One region of the Ethanoligenens harbinense YUAN-3 genome, then DNA from elsewhere that is predicted to be linked to it. Evidence: predicted binding sites of a transcription regulator. Region 1 holds the regulator's gene; the other holds the start of a gene.
What was found. Region 1 encodes CtsR, which represses protease genes until heat stress. Its sites were predicted from a motif close to AAGGTCAANNAAGGTCAAAT; they were not measured.

Region 1 (17,406 bases):
ACGTTGGCAAAACCGGGGACGCAAACGATATCGATTCCTGAAGGGGCAAGATAACCGCGGGCAATAGCAATGGATTTGATCGCCTGATTGGTGGCACCGGCACCCACAGACTGAATCTCAGCCGCACTTTTGTCGCGGATGACATTCGCTATGGCTCCGGCAACTGCATGGGGAGCGGATTTGGATGAAACTTTGATGATTTCCATAATGACCCCACTTCCTGTGAAGATAGTAGAATGGAACTCTGCTGCTGGCGGTTTTGGCGGCTGGCCAAGCCCATGGCAAGGCAAACGCACAGTCGTATTGTTCACACAAAATTCCGCCGCCAAAGAATCCTGCCCTTATTGTAAGACGAAAAAATTAAAATAGCAAGCTTTTTTGGAAATATATGTTATTTAATTTGAACTCTTTTAACAAAATTCGTTTTTTGTGTGAAATGATCTATGTCGAATATGACACCAGACAGTTGATAAGGCGCCCCTGCGTTCGCAAAGCGTACCGGCATTTTGGTCAGGTATCGCTCCAGCACCAGATGGGGTTCCACGCCCAAAATGGAGCGGACCGGCCCCGTCATACCGATATCGGTGATATAGCCTGTCTGTTTGGAAAGAATTTCCTCATCCGCGGTCTGCACATGCGTGTGCGTGCCGTACACCGCGCTGACCCGCCCGTCCAGATAAAATCCGAGGGCACGTTTTTCGCTGGTAGCCTCGGCGTGGAAATCCACCAGGATGACGGCCTTGCCTACCGTACGTTCGATCTCTTTGAGAATGGCGTCGGCGGCATAAAACGGGTTGTCCAGACTGTCCAGAAACACGGTGCCCATCAGGTTGACGACGCAGACCTGGACCCGCCCGGTATCCACCACGCACCAGCCGTGGCCGGGGTCGCGCGCGGGATAGTTGGCCGGGCGCAGCAGAAATGGGTTTTCCTCCAGCATGTCGTGCAATTCGCGGCGCCGGTAAACATGGTTGCCGGTGGTGATGACGTCCGCGCCGCTGGTGAAGATATGCTGCGCCGAACCGGGTGTGATGCCGTTGCCGTCCGCGGAATTCTCTCCGTTTACAATGGTAACGTCCACCCCGTACAGTTTTTTCAGCGCCGGCAGGTGCTCGCGCAGAAAACCGCACCCTCCCGAACCAACGACATCTCCAACGGCCAGAACGACCATATGCGCACTCCCTCTCCAAACGCCGCGCTACGCGCGGCTCGTTTCTTTACAAAAACAAAACGAGGATGCGGCACACCACATCCTCGTTGTTTACGCGCACCCACAGCGGGTGGCGCTCATTTGGCATACTCGATGGCACGGCTCTCACGGATAACGTGAACCTTGATCTGGCCGGGATATTCCATCTCGTGCTCGATTTTGGCCACGATATCGCGGGCAACCAGCACGATCTGGCGATCGTCCAGTGCTTCCGGCCGCACCATGATGCGTACTTCGCGCCCCGCCTGAATGGCGAATGATTTTTCCACGCCCTCAAACGAATTGGCGATGGTCTCAAGCTTCTCCAACCGGTGGATATAGTTCTCGAGGTTTTCACGCCGTGCGCCCGGTCGCGCGGCCGAGATGGCATCGGCGGCCTGCACCAGGCAGGCGACCACCGTGCGCGCTTCCACATCGCCGTGATGCGCTTCAATGGCATGGATAATATCCGCATGTTCCTTGTATTTTTTGGCGATATCGACGCCAATGTCCACATGGGAACCCTCGACCTCGCGGTCGACCGACTTACCGATATCATGCAACAGACCGGCGCGGCGAGCCGTGGTGGCGTCTGCATGCAGCTCCGCCGCCATGAAGCCCGCAAGCTGCGCGACCTCCAGCGAATGGTTGAGAACGTTCTGGCCGTAGCTGGTACGGTAACGCAGTCGCCCAAGCAGTTTGACCAGTTCGTGGTGCATGCCGTGGATGCCCATCTCGATAATGGCCTGTTCACCTTCCTGACGGATGGTGTTCTCCACTTCTTTTTTGGCCTTTTCGACCATTTCCTCGATGCGCGCGGGATGGATGCGTCCATCGGTAATCAGGCGTTCGAGCGCGATGCGCGCGACTTCGCGGCGCACCGGATCGAAGCTGGAAAGCGTGATGGCCTCCGGCGTGTCGTCGATGATGAGATCCACACCGGTCAGGGTCTCCAGCGTGCGGATGTTACGCCCCTCGCGGCCGATGATGCGGCCTTTCATCTCATCGTTGGGCAGCGGCACCACCGAAACGGTGGCTTCGGCCACATGGTCTGCGGCGCAGCGCTGCACGGCGGTGGTGATGATCTCCCGTGCGCGCGCGTCCGACTCGTCTTTCAGCTGCTGCTCATAGTCTTTGACGCGCACCGACTTTTCATACGCCAGTTCGTTTTCCAGCCGACTGAGTAGGTAGTCTTTGGCCTGCTCGGTGGTGAACCCGGAAATGCGCTCCAGTGTTTCAAGCTGCTGGCTCTTGACGGCTTCTGCTTCGTCCAGCCGCTCCTGGGCGGCCTTATTACGTTTGTTGAGGGTCTCGTCCTTTTGTTCCAGTTGCTCCAGTTTGCGGTCGATGGATTCCTCTTTCTGGATCAGGCGGCGTTCCTGCCTGGTCACTTCGGAGCGACGATCACGGATCTCTTTTTCCGCGTCGGCGCGCAACTTGTGCATCTCATCCTTGGCCTCGAGCAGCGCTTCTTTTTTCTTGTTTTCCGCTTCTTTCAGTGCGTCACCGACAATCCGACGTGCTTCATCTTCGGCCGATTTAATTTCCGCTTCCGCAATCCGCCTGCGGTAGGCAATTCCCAGAAAAAAGCCCACCACCGCGCACACAACGATCAGAATGACGGCAATGACGACCTCTATCGTACCCATGCCGCTCAACGGCACCTCCTTGCCCCGCAATCATCACAGGCCGTCTTTTTTCTTCTTTATATGCAATTTTCCGCTTTCAGGCGCGCTTGTCCGCGCGCCGTGTGACATCTAAACATATATATAAAGAGATCAAAATATCCAAAGCCCGTGTGTCATATCACAAAATGGTACTCTATTTCAATATTCTAAGGCCATGAAGCGGGATTGTCAAGCAAAAGTGACCTTTTTCATGCATTTTGCGTCATCAGGCAAGCGAAATGCGTACATACGGTTTTTTTTCAGGCAACGCAAAAGGAGGGCGCGCCGTTGTGCGTCAGGCGTCCCCCTTTTGAATAGTCCGTGCATGGCGGCTTGCTCACCGCAAACCCCATACAGGCGTTGCTTCGGCGGCGCAGGTCCGCCCGCGCAACAGCCGTTTGATTTTTACCCGTTTCTGTAGCCCGTTCAGACCTGTTGCGGCGCCGCGGCGGTTTCGAAAACGATGGTGTCGTCTTTCAGCACGGTGTGCACCGTATCGCCGGTCTTGATCTTGCCCTCCAGCATTTCCTCGGAGAATTTGTCCTCGACTTTCGACTGGATGGCTCGGCGCAGAGGACGTGCTCCGTAGACCGGGTCGAACCCCTCTTTTGCGATGTGGGTAACCACCTCGTCGGAGAAGGTGATGCCGATCTCCATCGCCTGGATGCGTTTGGCGACGGTTTCGAGCATGCGGCCGGCGATCTGCTGGATATCGGCGCTGGTGAGCTGGTGGAAAACGATGATGTCATCCACGCGGTTGAGAAACTCGGGGCGGAACGTGCGGCGCAGCTCGCCCATCACGTCGCTCTTGATCTCTTTGTCGCTGGCGATGGCATTGTCCGCGTTGGCGAAGCCCAGACGGCGGTTGTCGGTGATCATGCGCGCACCGACGTTGGAGGTCATGATGATGACGGTGTTTTTAAAATCCACTTTGCGGCCCTGCGCGTCGGTGAGAATACCGTCTTCCAGGATTTGGAGCAGAATATTGAACACATCCGGATGTGCCTTCTCGATCTCGTCGAACAGCAGCACCGAATAAGGTTTGCGGCGCACCTTTTCGGTGAGCTGGCCACCCTCGTCATATCCCACATAGCCGGGAGGCGAGCCGACCATCCGCGACACGGTGTGCTTCTCCATATATTCGGACATATCCACGCGGATCATCGCGTTCTCGTCCCCGAACAGCGCCTCGGCCAGCGCTTTGGAAAGCTCCGTTTTGCCCACGCCGGTCGGCCCGAGGAAGATGAACGAGCCCACCGGGCGTTTGGGGTCTTTCAGGCCCACGCGCCCGCGGCGGATAGCTTTGGCCACGGCGGCGACCGCCTCGTTTTGCCCCACCACGCGTTTGTGCAGCACGTCCTCCATGTGCAGCAGGCGTTCGCTTTCCTCCTCGGCCAGCTTTTTCACCGGCACGCCGGTCCAGCCCGCCACGATATCGGCGATGTCCTCCTCGGTGACTTCCTTGACGGAGCGGGCGTTGTCGGCCATCCACTCTTTTTTTGTGTTTTCCATTTGCTCGTTGACGTGTTTTTCCTCGTCACGCAGCTTGGCGGCGCGCTCAAAATCCTGCGCTTTAACGGCCGCTTCTTTTTCCTCGGCCAGCTTTTTCAGTTTTTCTTCGAGGTCGCGCAGGTCGGGCGGCGCGGTGAAGGCGTTCAGCCGCACGCGGCTGGCCGCTTCGTCCATCAGGTCAATGGCCTTATCCGGCAGGAAACGGTCGGAGATATAGCGGGCCGAGAGGGTGACCGCCGCCCCGAGTGCCCCGTCGGTGATGCGCACCTTGTGGTGTGCCTCGTATTTGTCGCGCAGGCCCTTGAGGATCAGGAGCGCTTCCTCCTGCGAGGGCTCGCCCACCGTTACCGGTTGGAAGCGGCGTTCGAGCGCGGCGTCCTTCTCAATATGCTTGCGGTATTCGTTGAGGGTGGTGGCGCCGATCACCTGGATTTCGCCGCGCGCCAGCATGGGTTTGAGGATATTGGCGGCGTCGATGGCACCTTCGGCTGCGCCCGCGCCGATGATGGTGTGCAGCTCGTCGATGAAGAGGATGACATTGCCCGCCTTGCGCACTTCTTCCAGCGCTTTTTTGATGCGTTCCTCAAATTCACCGCGGTATTTGGTGCCGGCGATCATGCCGGTGAGGTCAAGGGAGACCACACGCTTGTCCTTGAGTGTCTCGGGCAGGCGGCCCTCCACGATCTTCTCGGCCAGCCCCTCGGCGATGGCCGTCTTGCCCACGCCGGGTTCACCGATGAGGCAGGGGTTGTTTTTGGTACGGCGGGAGAGGATCTGGATGACGCGCTCGATTTCTTTGGCGCGCCCGATCACCGGGTCGAGCCGCGCGGCCTTGGCCTGCTCGGTGAGGTCGCGCCCGAACTGGTCGAGCGTGGGCGTATTGCTGCCCGGGCGGCGGGCCGGCTGCGCGCCGCCCGGCGCGGGGGAAGCTCCTTTGTCGTTCGGCTGATTGGTATTGCCGCCGATGGCGCGGATGATTTCCGCGTACAACTCCTTCGGCTCGCAGCCCAGACGCACCATCACGGCCACGGCCACGCTGTCCGCCTCGCGCAGCAGTGCCATCAGCAGGTGCTCGGTGCCGACGTAGCCGTGGCCCAGGTTCTGCGCTTCCATATATGCCAGCTCGATGATGTGTTTGCCGCGCGGCGTCAGACTCTGCGCCGTCACATGGGAGGGATGCGCGCCTCTGCCCACCGATTCGGCCACCAGTTTTTCCACCGCGTCCGCCTGCACGCCGTGCTGCTCCAGCACTTTGGCGGCCACGCCGCTGCCCTCGCGCAGCAGACCGATGAGGATATGCTCGGTGCCCACATACGTGTGGCCCAGATCGCGCGCGCTTTCCAGCGCGAGGTTGAGAGCGGCGGCCGCCTTTTCCGTGAATTTATCAAACATATGCGTATCCTCCTTTTAAGCGTTCCCGTTTTCGCGGGACCCGAGATGTGTGAGCGTTTCCCGCACGATCTTGGCGCGCAGGATGTCGCGTTCCTGTTCGTCCATCGGATGGTTCGTCTGTGTCTGCAGGGTCGCGGGCTGAACCTCTCCCAGCAGGGCATTGACTGCTTCGAGCGGCACGTCGGTGATGATGTCCATCGTGATGCCGAACCGCACGTCCGAAATCAGGTTCATGAATTCCTCGGACGTGAGCATCCGCGCGTTGGCCAGGATGCCATAGCTGCGGAAGATGCGGTCCTCGAAGACCGGGCCAAGCTTTTTGAATTCCTCGCGGATGCTGCGTTCCTGTGCGATGATCTGGGAGACCACGCCGGTGAGGGAACGCAGCACCTCGGCCTCTGAAATGCCCAGCGTCACCTGATTGGAAATCTGGTAGAACGAGCCGGTGCCTTTTGAGCCCTCGCCGTAAAGCCCGCGGATGGTGAAGCCGAGTTTGGTGATGGCCTGCGCCAGACTGGGCAGGGAACGGGAGCGGGTAAGGCCCGGCAGGTGGAGCATCAGGCTGGCGCGCATACCGGTGCCGAGGTTGGTGGGGCATTCGGTGAGATATCCAAAGTCTTCGTCAAACGCATATTGCAGATGTCTGTCGAACAGGTCGTCGATGTGGTTGGCCGTCTCCATGGCATCTTCCAGCCGGAAGCCGGAGGCGAGCGCTTGGATGCGGATATGGTCTTCCTCATTAATCATGATGCTGACCGACTCGTCCTTTTTGAGCAGAAGCGCACGGCCGGCGCGTTCCTTCGCAAATTCCGGGCTGATGAGATGTTTTTCCGCATAAGAGACGGAGCGCGCCGGTCCCAGCTTTTCCATGTCGATATACTCGAAATCCCTGGCCATCTGCTCATCGGAGAACAGGGCGGCACGGGTGGCTTCCTCCACCTCATGCGCCTGCTCGAGGTTCATCTTGCAAGGAAAGAGCATATCGCTGATGTTACGCGCCAGGCGCACCCGCGTGCTGATGACAGCGTCCCCCTCGGGACCGGTTTCCAGATACCACTTCATTTGACCTCACCTCCCTGTTCGATGGCTTTGATCCGGTCGCGCAGTTTGGCGGCCTGCTCATATTCCTGTTTGTCCACCGCTTCTTCGAGCTGATGCTTCAGCTCATCCACCTGTTGCAGACGGATGGCCTGCTCCCGCCTAGCAAGGATCTCGCGCGAGGCGCTGCGGGGGATCTTGCCCACATGATGCGTCTTCCCGTGAATGCGCTCGATCGACGGCAGCAGCTCCTGATAGAATGTGCGGTAGCAATGCGGGCAGCCCGCCATGGCGTTTTTGGCAAACTCCTGAAACGTGGTGCCGCAAAAGCTGCATGACTTGCCCGCGGGGCCGTGGCTGGGCATTGCCTGCGAAAACAGGCTGCCCAGAAAATCCTGCCAGTCCGGCGTCATGCCGGTAAACGGGGTGTTGCCTGACAGCAGCTTGTTGTACCCCATTTCATTCGCGCATGCGCTGCAGAGATGCACCTCGTGGATCTGCCCGTTCGCCGCTTCGTGGAAATGGACGGTGGCTTCGTTTTTTCCGCAGTGGTCACACAGCATGGTTGATTGCCTCCTTTTATTTGAGCAGAACGGCCAGCATCTGCTTGAAGACGGCGGCCCGGAGCGCATCCCGCGTTTCCTGTGGGGCGGCACGCAGCACCGCGTCCGACAAAGCGGCGCCGATCAGTTCCGCGGCCTGCGCGGCGAGAACGCCGCCATCCCGCAAATTGGAAAGAAAGATGCGGGCCGTTTCGGCATCCAGCCGTTCGCCCACGGCGTTGATGGCGTGCATGATCGACTGTCCCTTATCCAGACGCACGCGGGAGATGCGGATATATCCGCCGCCGCCCCGCCTGGACTCTACGATATATCCCTGCTCGGGTGTAAAACGCGAGGTGATGACATAATTGATCTGGCTTGGAACACAGCCGACACGACTCGCCAGTTCGTTGCGCTGGATCTCCGCGATGCCGTTTTCCGCGTCGCGGAGCATCTGGCGGATGATGTCGGTTATCATGTCGCTGAGTTTCATACATGCACCCCCTTTTTTGATTATCATTTGACTTTCCTTGACCTTTTGAGTTTATTATACCCCATTTTTCTGGCAAGTCAATAGCTCTCAGAAAACATCTGCACTGTTTATATACCATTTTGGTGGATTTTTCTGCATCGGACGCGTTTTTTCGCGGAGGCACGGGATTTTACACAGACAGGCCCCGTCGCGTGCTCACAAAATAACACACTCCCCCGCAAATGCATATGCTGATACTATCCGGCGCATACCGGATGCGGAAAACCCCGCTCGCATAGAACAGCGAACGCCGTGCAGGAACCCCGAACGGGTATTCGCCATACTATGTTGATGAAAGCATTGAAAGGAGGTCTTTTGCATGTCCGGTTTCTTCGGAGGATTCAACAATTCCTGCCTCTGGATTATACTTATCATCATCGTCCTGTGCTGCTGCTGCGGCGGAGAACGCGGCTTCGGCGGTTGTGGCGGTTGTGACGACTGAGCCAACTCCACCCCCTCTCTCTTATGCAAAAAGCGCCGGGAGCAAACGCTTCCGGCGCTTTTTCCTGCTGCTGTGCCATTGCTTTTGGCGCGCCGCATCTTTATAATGGAATAAAATGTACGTGCAAAAAGAGGATTTTATGAAAATTTTGATAACCAAGGACAAATGGGTGCGCTACCTTGCCGCCGCTGTCATCCTGATTTTCTGGCAATGCATCGGTTATCTTGTGCCGCTGCCGTTTTCGCCCATCTGGCACGCGACCGCAACATCTTACAGCATGAGCATCGTTGGCGTTCTGATCGCGTTTTTTTCCGCGTTTATCGCCGATTTTTTTATCACGCGCTGGCAGAAGGCGCATTCGCACCCATCCGCGCCCAAAAGCGGCAGACGTAAACGGTGAGCTTCAGTGGTCGAACAGCAGTGTTTTGGGCAGCGCGAAGATCTCGCGCAGGTAGAGGTAGCCGTTTAGCCTCCAGTCGGTGTCGGCGGGCACGCCAAAGGGCTCCAGCCCCTGCCGTTTTGCGATGATGCCTGCCCGGAACAGATGGAACCCGTCCGACACCAGCGCCACATGAACAGGGAGGCCCCGCTGCCGGATGATGGTCCGCGCGTTGCGCAGGTTCTGCACCGTATTGGTGGAGGTGTCGTCCAGAGCGATGCGGGCGGGGGCGATGCCATGGCGCTGCACCAGCGTATCGCGGATGCTTTCCGCTTCCGTGATATCTTCCTCCGGCCCTTTGCCGCCGGAGGCGATGCAGAATGCCTGTGGATGCGCTTTTAGATAGGTGCCTGCGGCGTCGATCCGGCCCATCAGGTCGATGCTGGGTGTGCGGCCCTGCACCTTGGCACCCAGTACCACCACCGTCGCGTCCTGCGGCGGCTGCCCGGGAAAGCTGTGCGCCAAGATCACGCCAAACGACAACAGCAGCCAGCCCAGCCCCGCGATGCAGGCCGCCGCGAGCAGACGCAGCACGACCCGTGCATACCGGCCACAAAGTCTCCGCAGCACCCACAGCAGGGCGGGCAGAAAAATAATCGCCACGCCCAGCAGGACCGGCAATAGGACAAATGTGTTCATCACATGCAGCTGCATGGGCGGTAGCGCAGTGGCCATCAGTAGTACCCCGACGAGGGTGCGTGCAATGCCTGCCGCAATGTGTCCTGGTTTCATTGACAAAACTCCATAGGGACGCGGGTCTTTTCCGGAATGGTTGAGGCGCAAAACCGGCAAAGAAATTCCCGGTTTGTCCAACTGCCAAAAAAGAGCCGCCGGCTTTTACCGGCGGCTCTTTGATGAATCTTCAGTGCTTTTCGGAATCTTCTTCGTCATCGTCATGGCCGACACAGCCGTCACAGATGTCGTCCTCGTCGTCGGTGCTGAAATCAAATTCCAGTTTTTCGCCGCATTTCGGGCAGGTCATCTCGCCGTCGGAAAGCAGATCGTCGTCCAGATAGACTTTTTCGCCGCATTTCGGGCAGGTGAGCTCGTAATAATCGGAGTCGTCGCCCTCGTCGTCCTCATCCTCATCGTCGCCGTAGAAGTCCTTTTCAAGGTCTTCCAGATCCTCGTCAATGGCATCCACCTGTTCGGTCACTTCGGAGATGCTGTCTTCCACTTCCGAAACCGTGAGTGCCACATCGTCGAGTACCTCGACGATGGCTTTGATGATGCGGCCTTCTTTCGATGTTTCATCCACACCGAGGCCTTCCACCAGCCCTTTGAGATACGCTACTTTTTCTGTGATCGTCATTTCTCAAGCGCCTCCTTTGCGCCGCGCGCCGCGCGGCCTGTGTGGGCGGCGTGCTTTCCGCGCGCCTGCCCGTTGCCGGCTCTGCAAAGCGAGCTCCGTATCGAATGAGATGCCGCAAATACAAGTATTGCCCTTATGCGCGTTCCATATACTCGCCGGTGCGGGTGTCTACGCGGATCCTATCACCCTCGTTGATGAACAGGGGCACGCGGATTTCGGTGCCGGTCTCCAGTTTGGCGGGCTTGGTCACGTTGGTGGCCGTATCGCCCTTCAGGCCGGGTTCGGTCTCGGTGATCTCAAGCTCGACAAACGTCGGCGGCTCGATGCCGAACACTTTGCCCTTATAGGAAAGCACTTTGACATCCATGTTCTCTTTCACGAACTTGAAGCTGTCGCCCACATCACTGGCGTTGATGGGCAGCTGCTCAAAGCTTTCCTTGTCCATCAGGTAGTAGATGTCGCCGTCGTTGTAGAGATACTGCATGTCTTTGCGTTCGATATAGGCCGTGGGGAATTTGTCGGTGGGATTGAACGTTTTTTCCACCACCGCGCCGGTGATGACGTTCTTCAGTTTGGTGCGCACGAAGGCCGCGCCCTTGCCCGGTTTGACGTGCTGGAATTCTACAATGGAAAACACATTGCCGTCCATGTCAAAAGTCAAACCGTTCCGAAAATCGCCTGCTGAAAGCATTCCGTTACCCTCCAAAAATGAACAGCGGCCTGCCGCCGCAGACAAAAAACTGCGCAGCCGGACAACTCTGCATGATTTCATGATTACTCTGATTAGTGTATCCTATAAAACAGATTTTTGCAAGTGTTTGCCAAGCAAAAGGACCCGATTCCGGCAAAATCTCTCTTCTGTGTGCAAAACCCGATGCGCGGAGCAGTGCAGGAAGGCATGAGTCAGAGCACCAGCAGTTCCTTCGGGCTTTGGGTGAGAATCTCGCAGCCGCCGTCGGTGAGCACGGCCAGGTCCTCGATGCGCACGCCGAAGCGTCCCTCCAAATAGATGCCCGGTTCGATGGTCATCATCATGCCGGCCTGCAGCGTTTCGTGACAGGCGGGGGAGAGCCGGGGCTCCTCGTGGATCTGCAGGCCCACCGAGTGGCCCAGCCCATGCCCGAAGCAGCCCTCGTAGCCCGCGCCGTAGATGATGCCGCGGGCGATCTGATCCACCTCGCTGCCTGTTTTGCCGGGCGCCAGCTCCTGCTCGGCGGCCAACTGCGCGGCCAGCACCGTCTCATACACCTTGCGCATCTCGTCCGTTACAAATCCGAGCGCCACGGTGCGCGTCATATCCGAACAGTAGCCGTCTACAATGGCGCCGGTATCCATCGTGATGAAATCGCCGGGCTGCAGTCTGCGAGCGCCGGGTACGCCATGCGGGCGCGAGGAATTCTCCCCCGATACGACGATGAGACCAAACGACGGGCCGGACGCGCCGTTCTGCCGCATGAAATATTCGATCTCCAGCGCGATATCGTGTTCCGCCGCGCCTGGTTTCAGGAACGGCAGAATGTGTTTATACGCGTCGTCGGTGATCTGCTGTGCCCTGCGGATGACGTCCAGCTCTTCCGGACTTTTGATCATTCGCAGGCGGAGAATGGCGTCGTTGAACGCGTTGCCCTCATCAAATGTGATGTCGGGGAACAGCTTGCGGAAACGGTTGAGGTCCGCCACCGGCAGCTCCTTGGCCTCGATGCCGGCGGTGCGCACGCCCTCGGCTTTGAAAAACGCCCCCATCTGCATGGCTGCGTCCTTCAGCAATTCCACCTCACAGCCTTTGGCGCCCTCGCGCGCGGCCTCGATATAGCGCGAATCGGCCAGCAGTACGGCGCGCGCCCGGCCCACCAGCAGGATGCCGTCGGTGGCGGCAAACCCGGTGAGATACCGGCGGTTGTGTTCCGAAAGCACCAGCCCGGCGTCGATACCTTCCGGAAGCGCCTGCATGAGCGCGGTGCAATGTTCCATAAAGATTCCCTCCCGGCGGCTGCGGGCCGCTTATCGATTTAAAACAGATCCACCAGCCCCTGCAGGGCCAGGACATAGCTGTATTTTCCAAACCCGATGACGGACCCTGCGCAGACCGGGGCAATCACCGACTTGTGCCGGAACTCCTCGCGCGCGTGGATATTGGACATATGCACCTCAATGGTGGGGATGCGGATGGCGGCAATGGCATCGCGCAGGGCGATGCTGTAATGTGTCAGCGCGCCCGCGTTGATGACCACGCCGTCGAACTGCCCGCGTGCGGCGTGCAGCAGGTCGATGAGCGTGCCCTCGTGATTGGACTGGCGGATCTCACAGGTGATGCCCAGCGCGTCCGCCGCGGCCTGGATCTCCGCATTGATATGTTCGATGGTGTCTTTGCCGTAAATGCCCGTTTCACGTTCGCCCAACAGATTGAGATTTGGGCCGTGCAGCAACAGCACCCGGTGCTTTGGCATAATAGTCATTCCTTTCCGTGATTTTAAACATTAGAATATCCAAACGCCCGCCGCGTTACCGCAGGCAGGCCAGATACATGTCTTTCATGCGGCGTGCGTCCGCCGCCTGTGTGCCCGCCGATTCGCAGATGATGGTGGGGGCAAGCCCGCGCGCAGCCAGTTCCTCCGCCAGCGGGGAGAACGGCGGGCCGTACCCATGGCCGTCGGCAAAGGTCAGGTGGCGTTTTTCACCCGCCGCGGTGTATTCGATCTGGGAAAAATGCGCGTGAAACACCCGCAGTCGCTCGTCTCCCAGCGCCCGGCCGATGGCGTCTAGCACGGCCGCATAGTCGGCGCGCGTAACCAGCCCGCCGCCGGTGCGGGCGTTCAGGTGCCCGAAATCGATGCACGGCAGCAGGCGTTCATCCAGCCCGCAGATGGCCAGTACCTCGTCCAGTGTGCCCAGTTGCCCGATCTTGCCCATCGTCTCCGGGCAGATGCGGATATGCCCCAGCCCGGCCGCGTCCAGCTCCGCAAGCGCCTGCCGGAACGTCTCGCAGGCCAGGGCCAGCACGTCGGCGCGGGGGCGTTTGCCGCAGGCGCCCGGGTGCACCACCACGCGCCGGGCGCCCATCCAGTCGGCGGCGCGGGCCGACTGGAGAATATAGTCCACACTGCGCGCGCGGATGTCCGCATCTTCGCTGGCCATGGAGATATAGTACGGCGCGTGCAGCGAAAGCGCGATGCCTGCCTCCCCGGCGGATTTGCCCACCTGTTTCGCACCCGGTTCGGAAACACGCACACCATGCCCGCACTGGTATTCATAGGCGTCCAGCCCCAGCGAAGCCACATACGCGGGCGCCTGTGCGGTATGGCGCAAACCCGCGGCAAAAAACGCATCCTCGTTGCCTGCGGCACCGAAACGCGCCGTCACGGCTGTTCCTCCCTGCCTTCCGCCGGGCAGGCGCGGATAAACGGCATCTCCAGCCGACGGCGCAGTCGGTAAAACAGAGAATGCCCGCCTCCGCCGTATGGCGATACCATCCAGACCCGCAGGCCCGCCAAGTGCCCGCCCACCACGTCGGTGTAGATCTGGTCGCCCACGGCCACCACACGGTCTTTGGGCAGGTCCATGGACTGCACCGCCCTGGAAAACGCATGCGGCAGCGGTTTGAGCCCGTTGGAGCGGTAAGGCAGGTCGAGTGCCGCCGCAAACCGCGAGACCCGGTTGTGGTAATTGTTCGAAAGAACATAGAGCCGGATCTCAGCCTCTTTTAAATTGGAAATGAACGTGCGGATTTCGTCGTCCGGCAGCGGGGCGTACCGGTCCGCCAGGGTGTAGTCGATATCGAGCACCAGCCCTTTCACGCCCTCGCCCTCCAGCAGTTCGGCCGAGATCGCCGCGATATGAAGAAATCGTTTGTCCGGCACAAAAAGCACATCGTCACCCGCCCGTTCCAAAGAATGTGTGAAAAGAGACCATACATGCGAAAAAGCGGGCACAAAGCCCGCTTTTAACGTTTCATCAATCTGCAATCAACGATGCTTGCGCTTCCGTGCCGCCTCGGATTTCTTCTTGCGTTTGACAGAGGGTTTTTCGTAGTGTTCCCGTTTGCGCACTTCCGCAAGAACGCCCGAACGCGCACACTGCTTTTTAAAGCGACGCAACGCGCTGTCCAGCGATTCGTTGTCTTTGATTCGGATCTCAGCCATTTCTATTCCCTCCCTCCGTCTAACGAACGGAATTTCACCGGAAGACCCGATGCGGACTCAAGATAGCCCGCGCCCCGTCGCCCGAAACGGAAGCGCGCGTGTAGTCCCCCAAAAAGAACCCACAGATGGTATTCTTTATTATACAGCTTCCGGACTCCGCTGTCAAGGGCAACCGGCCCGAACATTGCCGGATTCCAAAACATTTTTCCATTCTGGACAAAAACCGCCCGCATCCCGCGCTCGGAATAAAGCGCGGCTCCTTAGGACAAAACAGCGGCGGCCGCCATCGCAGGAAACCCTATACAGCTTATCCCGCCGCGCGGTGCATTACTCCGCCGCTCACAAAAAAGCAGACGAAAACAGACTGGCCTGTTCTTTTTTATCATGCGGTGGATCAGAAAAATTGTCATAAACTCCATCTGATGACAATTTCGGCCGGTGTACATTGCTTTTGCAAAAAAATCGGCGTAAAATAAAGCCATCCTAATCAAAACAATGGATGAACGCCCAATCACACACAGCGGACAAGGAGAACATGCGTGGACAATCAAGTGCTGTATGAACAAGCCGGGCAGGTCAATCACGCGCTTGAGCGCTATGGCGTCAAGTTCGGCGTATACAAAAACGGAGAATTTCACGAACAGCTCTTTCCATTTGACGCACTGCCACGGGTGATTCCCGCAGACCAGTTCGCCAGGCTCGAACGGGGCCTGATCCAGCGGGTTTGCGCGCTCAACCTGTTTTTATCCGACATCTACTCCAAACGCTGTATCCTGCGGGATGGCGTCATCCCGCCCGAATTCATCTATTCCTCCAAGGGCTTTCTGCTGGCCTGTCAGGGCATCCGCCCCCCACAGGACGTATACGCCCATATCTCGGGTATCGATCTGGTGGAAGCGCCCGACGGATGGTATGTATTGGAAGACAATCTGCGCGTTCCATCCGGCGCGTCCTACCCCATGATCGCCCGCGAGATCGTGCGGCGCGTCACCCCGTCTTTATTTGAAAAGAACCGTGTGCACGAGAACCGCAACTACGCCGGGCTGCTGGCCGGCATGTTCCGTGAGGTGCAGCGCCCCGGCATTGTGGTGGTGCTCACCCCGGGGCGGTACAACTCCGCGTTTTTCGAACACGCCTATCTGGCCGAAAAGACCGGCGCCACCCTCGCGTTCCCCGAGGACCTGGAGGTGGAGGGGGACGTGGTTTATTACAAGAGCTTCGACGGCAAAAAGCAGCGGGTGGGCGCCATTTACCGCCGGGTCTCGGATGAATTTCTCGACCCGCTCCTCTTTGACGAGCGTTCCGTCATCGGCGTGCCGCACCTGATGGAAGCCTACCGCAAGGGAAACGTGGCGCTCATCAACGCGCCGGGCAACGGCGTGGCCGATGACAAGGGTACTTATTATTTCGTGCCGAAAATGATCCGCTACTACCTGGGCGAGGAGCCCATTTTGCAGAATGCCCCCACCTACGTGCCGTATTATGAAGAAGACAAGGCCTATATCCTCGCGCACCTCGATAAGCTTGTCATCAAAGACGTAAGCGAGGCGGGCGGATACGGCGTCGTGTTCGGGCGCGATCTTGCCGCCGCCAAACGGGAAGAGCTGCGGCAGGCCATTCTGGCCAAACCCCGTCGGTTCATTGCGCAGGAGATTATCAATTTTAATGATCTGAATATCTGTCTTGACGGCAAACCCGTTCCGCGCAAAGCCGATTTCCGCGCGTTTGTCGTGCATGGGCAGGACATCCGCGTCTGGCACAGCGGCCTGACGCGTTATGCATTGCAGGCCGGCTCGTTCGTCGTCAACTCGTCACAGGGGGGAGGGTTCAAGGACACATGGGTACTGTATCGATAACACAGGCGGAAAAGCTCTATTGGCTTGGGCGGTACGCGGAGAGGGCCTATACGCTCACCGGCCTGCTCGCACGGTATTACGACCGCATGCTCGACGCAGACGCGGACGCCTATCGGGAATACTGCATGAGGCTCGGCATCCCGGATATCTACCGCGACAAAACGGATTTTCTGTGCCGCATTCTGGGAGACGCAGGCAGCCAGGCCAGTATCGCCTATGCTCTGGGGCAGGCCAATATCAACGCCATGCTGCTGCGCGACCGGCTGGCCACCGAAACGGCGTCTTATATCCAGTCCGCCTGCAACGCCGTTCCGCAGGATTTTCAGGAGAGCGTCTCCATTACCCTGCGGAACGTGACCGGTCTGCTGCTGGCGTTCTGGGGCGCGGTGGACGACCTGATCCTTGCGGACGACGTGCGTGATTTCATCAAGGCGGGCAAATACACCGAGCGCGTTGACCTCTATACCCGGTTTGAGCTGGGCGAGCCCTCGCTCGGCGCCGCCAAACGGCGCCTTTCCCGTTCCCTTGCGCATATCGACGACGCCGGCGTCTGCAAAGACCTGGCCGACATGCTGACCGAGGGGCGCAGCGTGACCACCCGCCAGATCGACGAAGGCATCATCGACATGCTCCAATGAGCGGACGCGGCCCGTGTTTATCCTTATGGATCGACATACCCGCACACGGGAGGAAACGACACATGAAACGGTTTTCCTTTGAATATCGGTCGTCTATCCGGTTCAGCCAGCCGGTCAAGGCACATCATTTCCGGCTCAAATGCCTGCCCGGACGCTTTGCGTTCCAGCACATCTACCACGAGTGTTGCGCCTTTGCGGGCGGCATCACGCCGCTGGAGGGGGCCGACGCGTTCGGCAACCGCACGCTGGCGGGCACCATCGCGGAACCGCACGACCTGTTTGCGTTCACGGTCTCGGGCGAGGCGCTGCAGAGCTTTTATCTGCTGCGCGAGCCGCTTGACGATCTGTTCCTGTATGAAAGCCCGCTCACGCATATGAGCGGCGCGATGGAAGCCTTTGCGCAGACCATCCCGGGTGGGGGCACCGCGGCCAAACAGGCCAGCGCCGTCTGCAAGGCGCTGCAGGCGCGGCTGACCTACCTGCCCGCCTCCACCGATGTGGACATGCCGGCGGCGGACGCGTTTGCCCAGGGCAAGGGGGTCTGCCAAGACTATGCGCAGATCGCGGTGGCTCTGCTGCGCGGCCGGGGTATTCCCGCGCGGTACTGCGCGGGCCTGATGCCCGGCGAGGGCGAGACCCACGCGTGGGTGGAATATTACGACGGCGGCGCGTGGCACGGCATCGACCCCACCAACGACCGTGCGATCG
Region 2 (15,021 bases), 660 kb from region 1:
GGCAAAAAAATGCGGCGGGTTGACACAGGCCGGGGCACCGAAAGGAGGCACCCGCATGCTCACTCCGATCAGTTTCAACGGCGTAGCGCTTAACGACGGATTTTTTTCCAGCGACCTGCGCGGCGCGTTCGACGCGGACAAGACCCTCACCACAAATGATATTCTCGACGACGGGCAGGTGTTTGGGCGCAGCAAAGTCGCCCCACGCAAGCTGGTGCTGCAGATCGTGGCCGGTGCGCACGACCTCGCCCGGCTCGCCGTGCTCAACCGGATGGCGGCCGGCAACGCGCTCAAGCCCCTGGTGATCGACACCGACTTCGGCCGGCTGATCGGCTACGCGGAGGTGACGGGCTTTGGCTGGAGCAGCGACACGCCGCTGCTCTCCACCGTGCAGCTCACCATGCCCGACCCGCACTGGTACACCCTGCGGGCCGACACGCTTTCACTCGAGCCGCATATCGACAACGGCGTAATCTTCACCGGCGGCGCCTGGTGCGCCGCCATCGAGAGCTGGCTCGCCGCGCATTACCAGTTTCTCACCACCTATACCCGTGCCCAGATCCCCAACGCCCTCAACGAGACGGATCTGGTCTCGGCGCAGTTCCGGATGGCATCCGGCACAGGCGTCTATTTCGCACCGGGCAGCGGCACCACGGAAGGGGAATTTCTGCTATTGCGCGGCATGCTGGACACCTACCTCTCCACCGGCGACGGCAAATGGCTCACCTTCGCGCGCAGCGTGGCCGCCCGCATGATGGACGTGCTGTTCGACGGGGAAAACCTGCCCGCCGTGTTCGACGGACAGACCTATCGCCTGCCCACCTGGCTGTTCGACGTCAAAGCGGATTTCACCTCCGAGGTGTTCTACCTCGACCGGCAGGTGACGTTTGCAAACGGCGTGGCCACATTCACAGCGCAGCACGCGGCGCGCAGAGTCTTTTCCGTGCGCGCGCCGGACGCCACCCTCCAGTGGCCCAACCCATTCTCCCGGATCACCGGCACGCAGTACGCCGTCGCATCCTGCGCCACCGACGGCGCGTCCACCTTCACCGTGATGCTGGAAGACACGTCGTTTTCCGGCCCCGCGCTTGTGGCCTACAGCGATCTGGGCGGCCCCGTCATCCCCAAAAACAGCACCTATGAGGCATGGCCCGTCTGGCGGCCGCTCGAACCGACCGAGATTTCCTGCGCGGTGGACAGCCTCTGGTGGCTTTATGATTGCTTCGACCGGCTCTCCCGTTCCACCGGCGAATCCGGATGGAGCGACGCCTGCGCCTATCTGCGGCAGGTAATCCCGTCCGCCGTGCGCGTTGACGATTTTGACGACTGGTTCGACGCCAGCACCGGCACCGACGACCCGTTCGACCTTGCGGGCACCTACTGGCAAACCAGCCGGGACGGCGCATCCGTCTCGCGCAACATGACCACCGGCGCGGTGGATATCCGGATACCCACGGGCAGCGGGTTCGCGCAGTATGGCAACGGCGCGCTGGCCGACACCTGGAGCACAAACAATTACCTGGAACTGGAGATCGCCTCCACGCTCGCGGGCATTGTCCGCATCGACATCGACCCCACCACGTCCTACGATGCAAACACCCGTTACTCCGCCGTCGCGGCGCTGGACGGCAGCGGTGTTCCGCAAACGGTCACGCTCCGCCTGTCCGATTTCCTCCTGTCCGCCGGCCTTGTCTGGGACATGTCCTACAAATCCTCCACCTACGGTGTCAATAAAGACAGTGCCAGCACTGTTTCCGCCACCGCGGCGGCAGACGGCTCATATGTCGCCGCCGCCTACTCCAAATCGGCAGACGGCTACGCGCAGCTCGAGCCGTATCCGGACGCGACCATTCCCCTCACATCCTGCCCCGCCGTCACCTACGCCTCCGGCGCGCCATGCAGCCTGCGTCTCACCGACGCCGCCGGGTGGTACTGGTATTATCCCCTGCCCGCCGCATCCGTCAAAACCACCGTCACGCCCGCCCTGTCGGCGTTCACGACAAGCGGCTACCAGCCCTCGAACGGCACGCCGCCCTCCGTGTTCACCGGTGCCATCCGGGCCGTCGTGTTCGATTTCACCGCGTCCGGCGGCACGTTCACACTCTACCGGCTGGGCACGGCGCAAAGCCCCGCAGTCGGGGTTGCCATCGCCAACGCGGCGGTGTACGTGGACAATTCCGCCGCGCAGACCATCAGCGTCTACCGCCTGCGCTTTCTGCCGCAAAAAGTCATTCCCTACACGCCGTATGTCGCGCCGTTCACCGTCAACCTGCTGCATGGTTCCATCGTCACCTGGCGCGGCATGCCCTACACCGGCTACCAGGCGCCCTATATCTGGCAGGCCATCGGCGATCCGGCCGGCGTGGCCACCGTGCTGCAATTCCTCAGCGACGCGCAGGACGCCTACGAAGCCGCCACCGGCGTGCGCGGGCCGTTCGCGCCCTGCTATGTGTGGAACCGGTGGGACGCGGCGGCCTACGGCACGCCCGGCACCTGGACCTGGAACGGCCCCGACCCCAACACCTTCTGGGGCGGGTTTCAGTACCGGGCGCTCGAAGCGGCCGCCCGCGCGCTGGAAAACGACCCCGCGCTCCCTGCGGCGGCGCGCATCGTCTCCGATTTTCTCACGATGGTCGCCCGGTACTGGCCGTCCGCCGACATGTATCCCCTCACGGCTTTCCCCCAAAGCGGCCCGCCCACCGGCGCCTACGACGATCCGCACGGCGCGGCGCTGCTCCTGCGCGCTGCCATCCGCGCCTACAATTCGCGCAAAGTGCCCGACCTGCTCACCCAGCCGCTCATTCTGCGCTGCATGGCCTATCTGAACCGGCTCTATGTGTCGGATAACCAGAGCGAGGTCTGCGGCACCTGGTCCACCGACGGCGACTGGTATGCGTATTGGAGCGGCGAACTGCTCTCCGCGCTCTCGATGGCGCACGATTATTTCAAAGCCACAGTCTGACACACTACGGACATGCAAAAAGGAGGAAAGCCATGGAACTCAGACACATTACCGTTTCCGACCTCAAAGGTGAGCAGCGCGACCTGGCCGAAACGGTCGGGCTGGAAACCTACCTCAAGCTGGTGCGGATCTTCGGCGGCTGCAATCTTTACATTTATAAAGCCGACACCATCCTGCGCATCGCGCGCGACACAGAAATCCGCCGCCGCTACAACGGCCGCAACCTCCACGAGCTGGTTGCCGCCTTCGGCATGAGCGAGCGCGCCGTGCGCAAGATTCTCTCCGGCCGCGCATATCCCGCGCGGCGCGTCAAACAGCGCCGCCGGGCGGCAAGTTCTTCTTGAACGGTACCCAAAAGCCGCGCACAGCTTCCGCCATGCACGGCTTTTGGGTTGTTTTACGGTATCAGGTTGGTTCAGCCCGCCGCTACCGGTTTGGGGTCGCGCACCGAAATATCCAGCGCGCCGTCCTTCAGCCCGATGTGAATGGTCGCGCCGTCCGGCACATCGCCCGCGATGATCTTCTTGCCCACGGCGGTTTCCACATACTTTTGCATAAAGCGCTTCACCGGTCTGGCGCCGTAAGCGGGGGTATACGACTGCGCCGCCATGTATTTCTTGGCCTCGTCGGTCACCTCAAGGGTCCAGCGGTGGTCGTCCATGCGTTTCTGGATGCCGGCCAGCGCCAGGTCGATGATGCGGACGATCTCCTCCTCGCGCAGCGGTTTGAACAGCACCGTTTCGTCGATGCGGTTGAGGAATTCCGGTTTGAAGTGCAGGTGCAGTTCGCGCTGCACGGCTTCTTCCGCCGCGGAGTCGATGCTGCCGTCCGGGCGGATACCGTCGAGCAGGTATTGGCTGCCGAGGTTGGAGGTCATGATGACCACGGTGTTCTTGAAATCCACCGTGCGGCCCTGGCTGTCGGTCAGGCGGCCGTCGTCCAGCAGCTGCAACAGGATGTTGAACACATCCGGGTGCGCCTTTTCGATCTCGTCGAACAGGATGACGCAATACGGTTTGCGGCGCACGGCCTCGGTGAGCTGGCCACCCTCCTCATAGCCCACATAACCGGGAGGCGCCCCGATCAGCCGGGCCACGGCGAATTTCTCCATATATTCGGACATATCGATGCGCACCACGTTGTTTTCGCTGTCGAACAGAGCCTCGGAAAGCGCTTTGGCCAGTTCGGTCTTGCCAACGCCGGTGGGGCCGAGGAACAAAAACGAACCGATGGGTTTGGTGGGGTCTTTCAGGCCGGAGCGCGCACGAATGACCGCGTCGCACACGGCTTCCACCGCACTGTCCTGCCCGATCACGCGGCGGTGCAGGGTGTCGCCCAGATGCAGCAGCTTCTGCCGCTCATTCTCCACCAGGCGCGTGACCGGAATACCCGTCCACTTACCGACGATCTCGGCGATCTCCTCCTCGGTGACTTCTTCTTTGAGCAGATGCTCGCCGCCGGCGGATGCAACGCGCTTCTTTTCCTCCTCCAGTTCTTTCTGGAGTTCGGGCAGCTTGCCGTTTTGCAGCACGGCCAGCTTCTCAAGGTCATAGCGGCGTTCGGCCTCCTCGATCTCGCGCTTCACGTCCTCGATCTGCTGCTTGATCTCCTTTTCGCGTCCGATGTCCTTTTTCTCCATTTCCCACTGGGCCTTCATCCGGTCGCCTTTTTCCTTGAGGGCGGCCAGTTCTTTTTCCAGCGTGACCAACCGGGACTGCGACGCAGGATCATCCTCTTTTTTCAGCGCCTGCCGCTCGATCTCGAGCTGCATCACCCGGCGGGAGATTTCGTCCAGCTCGGTGGGCATGCTGTCGATTTCGGTGCGGAGCATGGCGGCGGCCTCGTCCATCAGGTCGATGGCTTTGTCCGGCAGAAAGCGGTCGCTGATATACCGGTCGGAGAGTTCCGCGCAGGCGATAAGCGCGCCATCGGTGATGCGCACGCCGTGGTGGATCTCAAATTTTTCCTTCAGCCCTCGCAGAATGGAGATCGTGTCCTCCACCGAAGGCTGATCCACCACAATGGGCTGGAACCGGCGCTCAAGCGCGGCGTCCTTTTCGATATACTTATGGTATTCGTCCATCGTGGTGGCGCCGATGCAGTGCAGTTCGCCGCGCGCCAGCATGGGCTTGAGCAGGTTGCCCGCGTCCATGGCGCCGTCCGCCTTGCCCGCGCCCACAATGGTGTGGATTTCATCAATAAACAGGATGATGCGCCCATCGGATTTTTCCACGTCTTTCAGCACGGCTTTCAGACGTTCCTCAAACTCACCGCGGAACTTCGCACCCGCAATGAGTGCGCCGAGGTCGAGGGCGAAAATGGTCTTGTCGCGCAGACCCTCCGGCACGTCGCCTTTCAAAATGCGCTGCGCCAGCCCTTCCACCACGGCGGTCTTGCCCACGCCCGGCTCGCCGATGAGCACCGGGTTGTTCTTGGTGCGGCGGGAGAGGATACGGATGGCCCGGCGAATCTCCGCATCCCGCCCGATCACCGGGTCGAGTTTGCCCGCTTTGGCCATCTCCACCAGATCGCGCCCGTATTTTTTCAGCGAATCATAGGTGGCCTCGGGGTCCTGAGACTCAATACGCTGGTTGCTGCGCACTTTTTGCAGCGCCTCCATGAATTTTTCGAGCGTGACGCCAAAGCGCCGGAACACCGCCTCGGACGGCGTGCCCTTTTCTTTCAGCAGCGCGATGTAGATGTGCTCCACACCGGTGTATTCGTCCTTGAATTTTTTGGATTCGTCCTGTGCGTGCAGCAGCAGCGTACTGTATCGTCTGGTGAGGTAGGTCTGGTCGGCACCGCCGCCCGACACGCGGGGCAGCTTGTCGAGCTGGGCATCCAGTTCGGCGCGGTACTGCTCAAGCGGCACGGCCATATAGCCGAGCAGCCTAGGGATCAGCCCGTCTTTCTGCTGCACCAGCGCGGCGTGCAGATGCTCGCCGTCCACCTGCTGGTTACCCAGCCGGATGGCAAGCTCCTGCGACGTGGAGATTGCCTCCTGCGCCTTGACGGTAAATTCTTCCATGGTCATACCCATTCCTCCTCTGCGCCGCATGCGGCGGCGGATCTTTTTGCACCTTTGCATGCAGTATAGCACTTTGGTCAGATAAAGTCAAACTGCATTTTTGCCCTGTGTCTCCTTTTTGCGCCGAAAACTGCACTGGTAAAAACCTGTGCTGTCTTTTCGCTTTTCCTCTTTCATTTTCGCCCGTTTTTGCATGCACATACGCATAGAAATGTAGAAAAGAAACAGCGCGCGGCATGCGCCGCGCACTGTAAAAAAGAAAAAAGGGGGAAGGAAGATGGATTCGCTCAGAAGAAATGGTCCGCCGGATTTCACCGGCGGTGCTGGTCGCCGTCGATCGTCAACTGACCCTGCGCCAGAAGACCGCCCTGCACCACGCTTGTGTGGTTGCCCAGAATGCTGAGCAGAAAGCTGGGTGCAAAAGAGGAATGATGCTCCGTGGAAATACTGCGGTTGGTGATGTAGCTGGTGACGACCACATTGTTGCCCTTTTCCTGCGGGATGGCATAGTAGGAATAGGTAAAGGTCGGGTCGTAATAATTCTTGTCCATGTGCAACACCAGGCCGCTGTCGTTGAGCGGCTTATAGGAGCCGGTGAGTGAATTGGAGGAATACCCCAGCATGTAGATATCTTTGGCACCGATACCGTCAATGGTCATCTTCGAGCCGCGGGAATCGGTGAACAGATACCAGCGCCCGTTGAGTTTGAACACGTTTGCGCGCTCGATCTCATCGGTCACCGTATTGGAGGTGATAAGCGGCTTCATCACCGTCTTGAGAGAATAATCGTCGTTGAGCTCGATGATGCCCAGTGCGCCGTTGGCAACAGCGGCCGCGTCCTTGGACGGGCTGTTCAGGAGCTTGTCCTTTTCGGTCTGGAAGAAACGGAAGGAGCCGCCGTAATACGCCTGGTTGAACAGGGAATCTTCGCCCTGATAGCCGTCGGTCGTACCGGTATTGGCTTCAAACACCAGGTATTTATGGCCGTTGTCCTCCACATAGTGCGGGTCGCGCAGGGTGTGGTTGTCACCCGGCGTCACCTGCCCCTGCATCACGTTCTGGTAAATGGTGCCGTCTCCTCCATCGAAAACGGATTTGAGATCCTGCACGCCATCGACTTTGATTGTGGACGCATCCGGCTGTGAGAGATTGACCTGTGCGGTCGTCAGCGTCTGCTTGCCATACAGCCCGTTGGCCAGATCAAATGCGCCGCGGTCGGTATAGAACAGCCGCACCTTGTTGTCCGCCGTCAGTGTCGCAGAACCCGACCACTCTTCCGTCTGCTGGGCCAGTATGGGATCGCCCGTGTATTTGTCGCTGTCTTGAAAGACACGGCCCGCGCACTTCCAACTGTCGATGGAGGTCTCGCCGTCTTTCTGGTAGAACAGATAAATGTGCGTATCCCACGCGCGGCTGGGGTCGCCCACCAGCGCGAACACGAGATGATATCCGTTGTAGGTTGCGACCGTGCCGTCCGGGCTCTGCAACGGCCAACTGTCCCAAACATCCAGATCGACCGGGTTGCCGTTTTCATCCGGCCCCTGCACATGCAGGTTTTTAAGTGTAGACGCGTCGAATTCGGGCACTTCAAATTGTGCGCTGGACTGCTGGCCGGGAATTTGGGACATATCATAGCGCGTAATGTGGGAAATACCGTAGGTGTTGTTATAGTCCGCCGTCTGTGCCATTGCAAACGGCGAAGCCAGCATCGCCGTTCCAAGCAGGATGGTACTGGAAATCGCCAGCCGTGCAAGTGCTCGTTTTTTCATGTTTTCTCCTCCGTTTTCACAGTCGTCGTTTTCTATCTTCCATCGCGGGCTGCGGGCGGGATTCACCTCCTCAGCGCGGAAATGGTATCGATTCCATATTCGCCGCATGTCCGCAGATGGTTTCTATTTCCAGTATATAAATTTCCAGAAAAAAGAAAACCAGTTTTTCCCAAAAAGCGCGAAAAACAGCATATAAACGGATTTATTGTTGAAATATGTATAATCGTGGCGAATTTTTCTAGTTTTATGCCAAGCTATTGCCAATTTCCAGTTTTATGTATTTTACATAAAACTGTTAACACTCCGTCTCGGATTTTTCAAACAACCGCAGTACATTGTCCTTGTATTTGTTCCCAAGCAGTGCGATTTCCGGATAGTTATCGAAATGGATATTCCAGGACGTGAGCGCATAGCGCTCAATGCTGCGGATATACCGCAGGTTGACCGCGTAGGATTTATGCGTCTGGATAATGTCCGGGCTGTTAATGTGCCGCAGCACATCCTTGAGCGGCATGCGGTTGAGACGGAACACCTGCTCAGCCGTATGGATGGTGCAGGCGCGCGCGTTGATCTCCAGGAAAATAATCTCATCCACGTAGACTTTGAACGCCTTATTCCCATTGCGGAACAGGCGAAACGGCCGCTCCGGCCCGGCGGCCCGCCCCTCGCCCAGCAGCAGCCGCACCGTTTCCCGCATCCGGCCCGCGTCATAGGGCTTGATGAAAAAATCGTAACAGTGGATTTGTTGGAACGCTTCGGGTATCCCATCGGCATATTGGCTGATGAACAGGATCCATGTCAGCCGGCAGAGCGACAGCTTCCTGATCTCCGCGGCGCAATGCAGGCCGGAACCGTTCTTCAATTGAGTGTCGATCACAAACAATGCAATAGTTGTCGTCTGCGCGATGCGCAGGGCCTCTTCTTCCGTTTCGGCCTCATACACGTTCATCCGCGCCGGGACCTCCGGCAGGAGTGCGCGAAATTGTTCTCTTTCTGCTTGCGATGCCGCCGCCAGAAGAATGTTAAGCATTCAATCGCCTCATTTACAGGATTCTCCCGCCGTATGTTCTATCAAAAAAGGCCGCCTCAAGCAGGCGGCCAAAAGTATAGAATGTCGGGCGGTGAAATAGTTACAAAATGGTATCATTCTAGAAACATTTTCATTAAATATACCGGGTTTCCTGTAAAATGTCAATCCATTATACGGTCAAATCATTTCATAAATATTGGAAATACATGCAAAAGCCCCCGGCGGGATGCATATCCGGGCACCAGCAACAGCCGGCATGTGGCGGGGTTTCCGCAGCATACCGGCTGTTTTCACACACGATGTCTACTTATTCCAACAGGCAGCCCCTGCCGAAAACGCCGCTCAGTGCAGCACGCCGGCCGCCACGCAGATGAGCATCACGATACCCACGGCGATGCGGTAATACCCAAACACGCGCAGCGGTTTCTTTTTCAAAAAACCGATGAATTTCTTCACCACGATGAGCGCCACGATGAACGCCACTACGAAACCGAGCACCAGCGCGGCCACTTCGATACCGCTCAGCTTCATTTTGGCGTCGAGCAGCGAATAAGCCGACGCGCCGAACATCGTGGGGATCGCCAGAAAAAAGGTGTAATCCGCGGCGGCCACGGTGGTCAGTCCCACGACCCAGCCGCCGATGATGGTAGACGCCGAGCGCGAAAAACCGGGCCACAGAAACGAGAGGCACTGGAAGACGCCGACCATAAAGCCTTCTTTGATGCCCACGTCCTCCATCCGGCGCACTTTTCCCTTGTGGCCAAACGCCCGCTCAAAGTAGATCAGCGCGATGCCGCCCACCACCAGGGACAGAGCCACCGGCAGCGGATACATCAGCAGCTTACCGATCTTTTTATAAAACAGCACCGCCACGATCACCGTAGGTACCAGCGAAGCGATGATGGCCAGCGCAAGCCGCAGTCCGTACTGGCCGGGCTTAAAGTTCCGGAACACATCGAGAATGCGCTTGCGGAACAGCACCACCACCGCGAGGATGGCGCCGAACTGAATGACAATTTCAAACAGCGTGAAAAATTTTGCATATGGGCCGCTGTCGGTACCCATGAACGCACCGACCAGGATCATATGCCCAGTGGAAGAAATGGGAAGAAATTCCGTGATGCCCTCAACGATGCCGAGGATGAGCGCCTTGAGCAGCAGAAGCAGATTAGCCATGCAAACAGTCCCTTCAAAATCCGTATCAGTCGTCGCAGCGGCGCGCCACAAAGACACAACAGCCGCACCGGTTTCTATTATACCGGGTATCACACGCATTGGCAATCTTTTGGGTTCATAAGTTTACCGCCCATATGGCGCACGGCTTCCCGAGGCGGCCTCGGCAATTCTGCAATTGAAAAAAGTGAATTTCATGGTATAATAACTTGCGAAGCAGGTCGTTTCCTGCGCAACTTCCACACTTTTTTCCACATCGTTCCCACGGGGGCAGCCCCGCGGGAACTGCACAGAAGGAATTGATATATGGAACTGATTCAGGAAATCCGGCGCCTGAAAGCCGAGCGCGGCGCCGTCATCGTGGCACACAATTATCAGATCGACGAAGTGCAGGACATCGCCGATCATGTCGGCGATTCGTTCTACCTGAGCAAGATCTGCGCCGGATCCGATGCTTCCACCATTGTGTTCTGCGGCGTGCGCTTCATGGCTGAGAGCGCCAAGATCCTTTCTCCCGAAAAGACCGTGCTGCTGCCCGAGGCGCACGCGGGCTGCCCCATGGCCGATTCCATCACGCCCGAGGACGTGCGCAGGCTCAAGGCGGAGCATCCGGGCGCAGCGGTGGTCTGCTATATTAACTCCTCTGTGGAGGTCAAGGCCGAGTGCGACATCTGCTGCACCTCCTCCAACGCGGTGCGCATCGTGCGCAGCCTGAAAGAAAACGAGGTCGTGTTCGTGCCCGATCAGAACCTCGGCAGCTATGTGGCAAAGCAGGTGCCCGAAAAGCGCTTCACGCTGTTCAACGGCTGCTGCGCCACCCACGCGCGTGTGACGTTGAACGAACTGCACAGCGCCCGCGCGCTCTATCCCGATGCGCCGGTTGCCGTGCACCCCGAATGCTCGCCCGAAATTGTGAACGCCGCCGATTTTGCAGGCAGCACCAGCGAAATCATCGACTTCTGCCGCAAAAGCGACGCGAAGCGCATCATCATCGGCACCGAAATGGGCATCCTGCACAAACTCAAACGGGACAACCCCGAGAAGGACTTTTACCTGCTCACCCCACGGCTGATCTGTACCAATATGAAGCTGACTTCGCTGCAGAGCGTTTACCGCGCGCTGGCCGAAAACCGCACGCAGGTCGAGGTGGAGGAATCCATCCGCCTGCGGGCGCGCACCTGTCTGGAAAGGATGTTGCAAGCATGACTCCCGCCCTCCCACTCGCGGGAAAAACCGTGCTGGCCGCTATGAGCGGCGGGGTGGACAGTTCCGTCACGGCCGCCCTGCTCAAAGAACAGGGTGCCAGCGTAATCGGCATCACCCTCAATGTCTGGCCGGAAGAGGAGAACCCCTGCGCGCGCAGCTGCTGCTCCGTCACCGACGTGGACGACGCGCGCGCCGTCTGCAACGTGCTCGGCATCCCGCACTACGTCCTCAACACGCAGGCCGATTTCAAGCGCGGCGTCATCGACTATTTCGCCGCGGAATACCTGCGCGGGCGCACGCCCAACCCCTGCATCGCCTGCAACGCGCGTGTGAAGTTTACCGCCATGCTGCGCAAAGCCGACGAGTTCCAGGCCGATTTCATCGCCACGGGACATTACGCCCGCATCCTGCGCGACGCGGGCGGCTGCCGTCTCGTGCGCGCGGCCGACGCACGCAAGGACCAGACCTATGTGCTCTATATGCTCACGCAGACGCAGCTTGGTCGCATCCTGTTCCCCTGCGGCGGATATGAAAAGCCGCAGATCCGCGCCCTTGCCAAAGCGTTCGGCCTGCCCACCTTTCAGAAAACCGACAGTCAGGACCTCTGTTTCATCGGCCGCGGCGGATACACCGGTTTTCTACGCGAAAACTGCGCCGGCCTGCTGCGCCCCGGCAACATTGTGGACGAAAGCGGCCAAGTGCTGGGCCGTCACGACGGCGTCTATCGGTTCACAATCGGGCAGCACAAGGGGCTGGGGGCTTTTTCCGAAAAGAAACTCTATGTGCTCTCCATCGACGCCGCGCGCGCCGAGGTGCGCGTGGGTGAAAACGCGGCGCTGTTCGCGGCGGGCGCGCTGGTGGGCGGCACCCACCGCATACTGCCGGGCGCATTGGAAGACGGGGCGCGCGTGCAGGCTAAAATCCGCTACAATGCGCCCGCCGTGCCCGCTACCCTGCACACGGTGGAAAACGGCGCGCTCCGCCTGCTGTTTGACGAGCCGCAGCGCGCCGTCACGCCCGGGCAGGCCGCCGTTTTTTACGACGGTGATACCGTGCTCGGCGGCGGCACCATCGAACGGCCCGTCTGAATCCGCCCGGCGTCACCGGCAAACAGGCAGGCATTCATCTGCCCGCACCCCAATGGTCCACACCTGGTGGATTTTTCTGAAACAGGAAATGAAGCACGACCACACCGGTTGAATCGGTGCGTTTGCTGTGCAACTTCACAAATTTGACAGCAAATCAGCGGTCAAACCTTGCAATACCATGGAAACGATAGTATAATTCGCTTGATAATCATATCACGCGGTCAAGGGATATTGCAGCATGCCGCCGTGACCGTTCGTATCGGTCTGCCCTGAGGACACACCGCTTTCACAGCGCAGAGAAACAGGCACCGTCCGGCATGCACAAAACCAAAAGGGTTCTTTTGGGGAGGAAAAACCATGATAAACGCAAAACAGATTCTCAGCAAACTGGTTCTCAACGAAGTCTACAAATATGTGGATAAAGACCCGATGAAGAACTTGAACAAGATGATCAACTGGGCGGAAAAGGTCATGACCAAAACGTCCTATGCGTCCATGATCAGCATGTTCCGGGAAATTGCGGAAGATCCGAACAGCAACTGGTACAAACTGATCGAGCGCTATTTCACCGAGCTGAACAAAAATACCCAGAAACGCTTCCTGACGAACTTCATCGTGAACGCCGGCCTTGTGGGCAACACGATCATCGACAAGAGCAAAGCCAAATACGACTGCAACGTGCCGTGGGCCATCCTGATGGACCCGACCACAGCCTGCAACCTCAAATGCACCGGCTGCTGGGCGGCGGAATACGCCAACAGCGTCTCGCTGAGTTATGAGCAGTTGGCCAGCGTCATCGAGCAGGGCAAGAAGCTGGGTATTTATATGTACCTGTTCTCGGGCGGCGAACCGCTGGTGCGCAAAAAAGACCTGCTGCGCCTGGCCGAAGAGAACAACGACTGCATGTTCCTCGCTTTCACCAACGCCACCCTCATCGACGAGGAATTCGCCGCCGAAGTCGAGCGCCTGGGCAACTTCGCGTTCGCCATCAGCGTGGAAGGCTTCGAGGAAGAAACCGACATGCGCCGCGGCAAGGGCACCTATCAGGCTGTGATGAACGCCATGGACATTCTGCATCGCCACGGCATCATCTTCGGCTTCTCCACCTGCTACCACAGCAAGAACACCGACGTGGTGGGCAGCGACGAATGGCTCGACCTCATGATCGAAAAAGGATGCACCTTCGGCTGGTACTTCACATACATGCCCATCGGCAAAGATGCCGTTACCGATCTGCTGGCGCGTCCGGAGCAGCGCGAATATATGTACCGCCAGCTGCACAAATTCCGCGGCACCAACCCGCACAACGGCACCAAGCCTATTTTCCTGCTCGATTTCTGGAACGACGGCGAATATGTGGGCGGCTGCATCGCCGGCGGCCGCGTCTATCTGCACATCAACGCCAACGGCGATGTGGAGCCCTGCGCTTTCATCCATTATTCCAACGCGAACATCAAGGAACAGAGCCTGCTGGAAGCACTCCAGTCCCCGCTCTTCCAGGAATATAAAAAAGGCCAGCCGTTCAACGAGAACATGCTGCGTCCCTGCCCGCTGCTGGATAACCCCGAAAAACTGCGCGGCATGGTCAACACCTCCGGCGCACACTCCACCCAGTATCAGGACAACGAGAGCGCCGAGGAAGTCACCGCAAAAACCGAAGAAATTTCCAAAGAGTGGAAAGAAACAGCCGATCGCATATGGGAAACCAACCCCAACAATCCCAGCCAAAAGGAAACCGTCAGCAAATCTGCGGACTGATTCCGCCCGCAACTGCATAGGTATTACCCGGGAGGCCCCGCCGACCGGAAAAGCCGCCGGCAAGTCCCGGCGGCTTTTTATATTTCCCGCCCTCTTGCAATCCTGTGGAAGATACCGGATAATAGGTTTGGGTATCAAAGTGGTCCAGCAGGGGCATAAGCGCCCTGCTTTTACATACAGTTTGTATGCAAGAAAGGGAGAATGACGTATGAACCTTTATCAAATCGGGTCGCTGATCGTCCTGATCGGTTCCTGGCTGTTCTACAGCACCATCAACTGGGCGCTTGCCATCAAGACCGACTACCCCAACAAACAGTTGGCCTGGGTACCCGTCGCCAATATGTGGATCTATGGAAAAACCGTGCGCTTCTCCAACCCGCTTACCGTCGGCATGATGTTTCCGTTCATCGCCTCCATCCTCAGTCTCTTTGCACCCGGCAACCCTGTCACCGTCATCCTGGATCTTGTCGGCATAGTCGTCCTGCTGATCGCCACAGTCCGGCTTTTTCGCTGCTTCGGCACCAGCCCCGCCAACATCTGGTGGGTCTTGCTGCCCATCGTCGGCACCATCATCTTCCTCGTTAAATTTTTTGGTCTTCTTTTTTCCAAAAACGTCCCCTATACCGACCTGTACGCCAAAAACTCTGCGGATAAAAAAGGCGTGCTGACCGCCACGCCGGAATGGAATGCGCTCAGCACCGCGCTGGCGCTTGCCATCGTCGCCATCATCATCATCATCGTCGGCTCTTTCTTCACGACAGCAGCCTCCATGCAGCAGGCGTTCGAAGCGGCCGCTCATTCGTCGCTCTACAAATAACCGGGCACATCCATTCGGGAACAACCGCCTCGTTCGATACGCAGGGCGGACGATCCGCGCATTTCAAAAGACGGCAGGTGCATTCTGCACCTGCCGTCTTTTTTTCATCGGAACCTAACGTTCAAAAAAACATCCTGCCGAGCCGGCAGTCCCGCATTCGGTTCAATGCGCGGTACCCACACCGGGTGCT

Region 2: clpB (ATP-dependent chaperone ClpB) is a predicted target of CtsR. The motif match lies at 6,064-6,083, and genes of this name have one in related genera.

Annotation. Positions count from the first base shown of each region.
Region 1 is NC_014828.1:218,519-235,924, forward strand. Features, by position in the region: gene ETHHA_RS01065 (stage V sporulation protein S) at 1-206, opposite strand, end outside; gene ETHHA_RS01070 (TIGR00282 family metallophosphoesterase) at 392-1,171, opposite strand; gene rny (ribonuclease Y) at 1,288-2,838, opposite strand; gene ETHHA_RS01080 (ATP-dependent Clp protease ATP-binding subunit) at 3,283-5,760, opposite strand; gene ETHHA_RS01085 (protein arginine kinase) at 5,776-6,822, opposite strand; gene ETHHA_RS01090 (UvrB/UvrC motif-containing protein) at 6,819-7,361, opposite strand; gene ETHHA_RS01095 (CtsR family transcriptional regulator) at 7,378-7,833, opposite strand; gene ETHHA_RS16200 (hypothetical protein) at 8,192-8,314, shown strand; gene ETHHA_RS01100 (hypothetical protein) at 8,454-8,714, shown strand; gene ETHHA_RS01105 (YdcF family protein) at 8,718-9,485, opposite strand; gene ETHHA_RS01110 (CD1247 N-terminal domain-containing protein) at 9,616-10,065, opposite strand; gene efp (elongation factor P) at 10,199-10,756, opposite strand; gene ETHHA_RS01120 (M24 family metallopeptidase) at 10,969-12,036, opposite strand; gene aroQ (type II 3-dehydroquinate dehydratase) at 12,075-12,512, opposite strand; gene ETHHA_RS01130 (TIM barrel protein) at 12,568-13,425, opposite strand; gene ETHHA_RS01135 (YqeG family HAD IIIA-type phosphatase) at 13,422-13,922, opposite strand; gene rpsU (30S ribosomal protein S21) at 14,028-14,204, opposite strand; gene ETHHA_RS01150 (circularly permuted type 2 ATP-grasp protein) at 14,744-16,060, shown strand; gene ETHHA_RS01155 (alpha-E domain-containing protein) at 16,042-16,698, shown strand; gene ETHHA_RS01160 (transglutaminase domain-containing protein) at 16,761-17,406, shown strand, end outside.
Region 2 is NC_014828.1:2,563,607-2,578,627, forward strand. Features, by position in the region: gene ETHHA_RS16190 (hypothetical protein) at 56-2,962, shown strand; gene ETHHA_RS14765 (Mor transcription activator family protein) at 2,995-3,306, shown strand; gene clpB (ATP-dependent chaperone ClpB) at 3,378-5,996, opposite strand; gene ETHHA_RS11995 (glycoside hydrolase family 68 protein) at 6,302-7,759, opposite strand; gene ETHHA_RS12000 (LytR/AlgR family response regulator transcription factor) at 8,055-8,789, opposite strand; gene ETHHA_RS12005 (undecaprenyl-diphosphate phosphatase) at 9,132-9,965, opposite strand; gene nadA (quinolinate synthase NadA) at 10,269-11,168, shown strand; gene mnmA (tRNA 2-thiouridine(34) synthase MnmA) at 11,165-12,256, shown strand; gene ETHHA_RS12020 (radical SAM/SPASM domain-containing protein) at 12,614-14,014, shown strand; gene ETHHA_RS12025 (hypothetical protein) at 14,223-14,831, shown strand; gene ETHHA_RS15695 (hypothetical protein) at 14,994-15,021, opposite strand, start outside.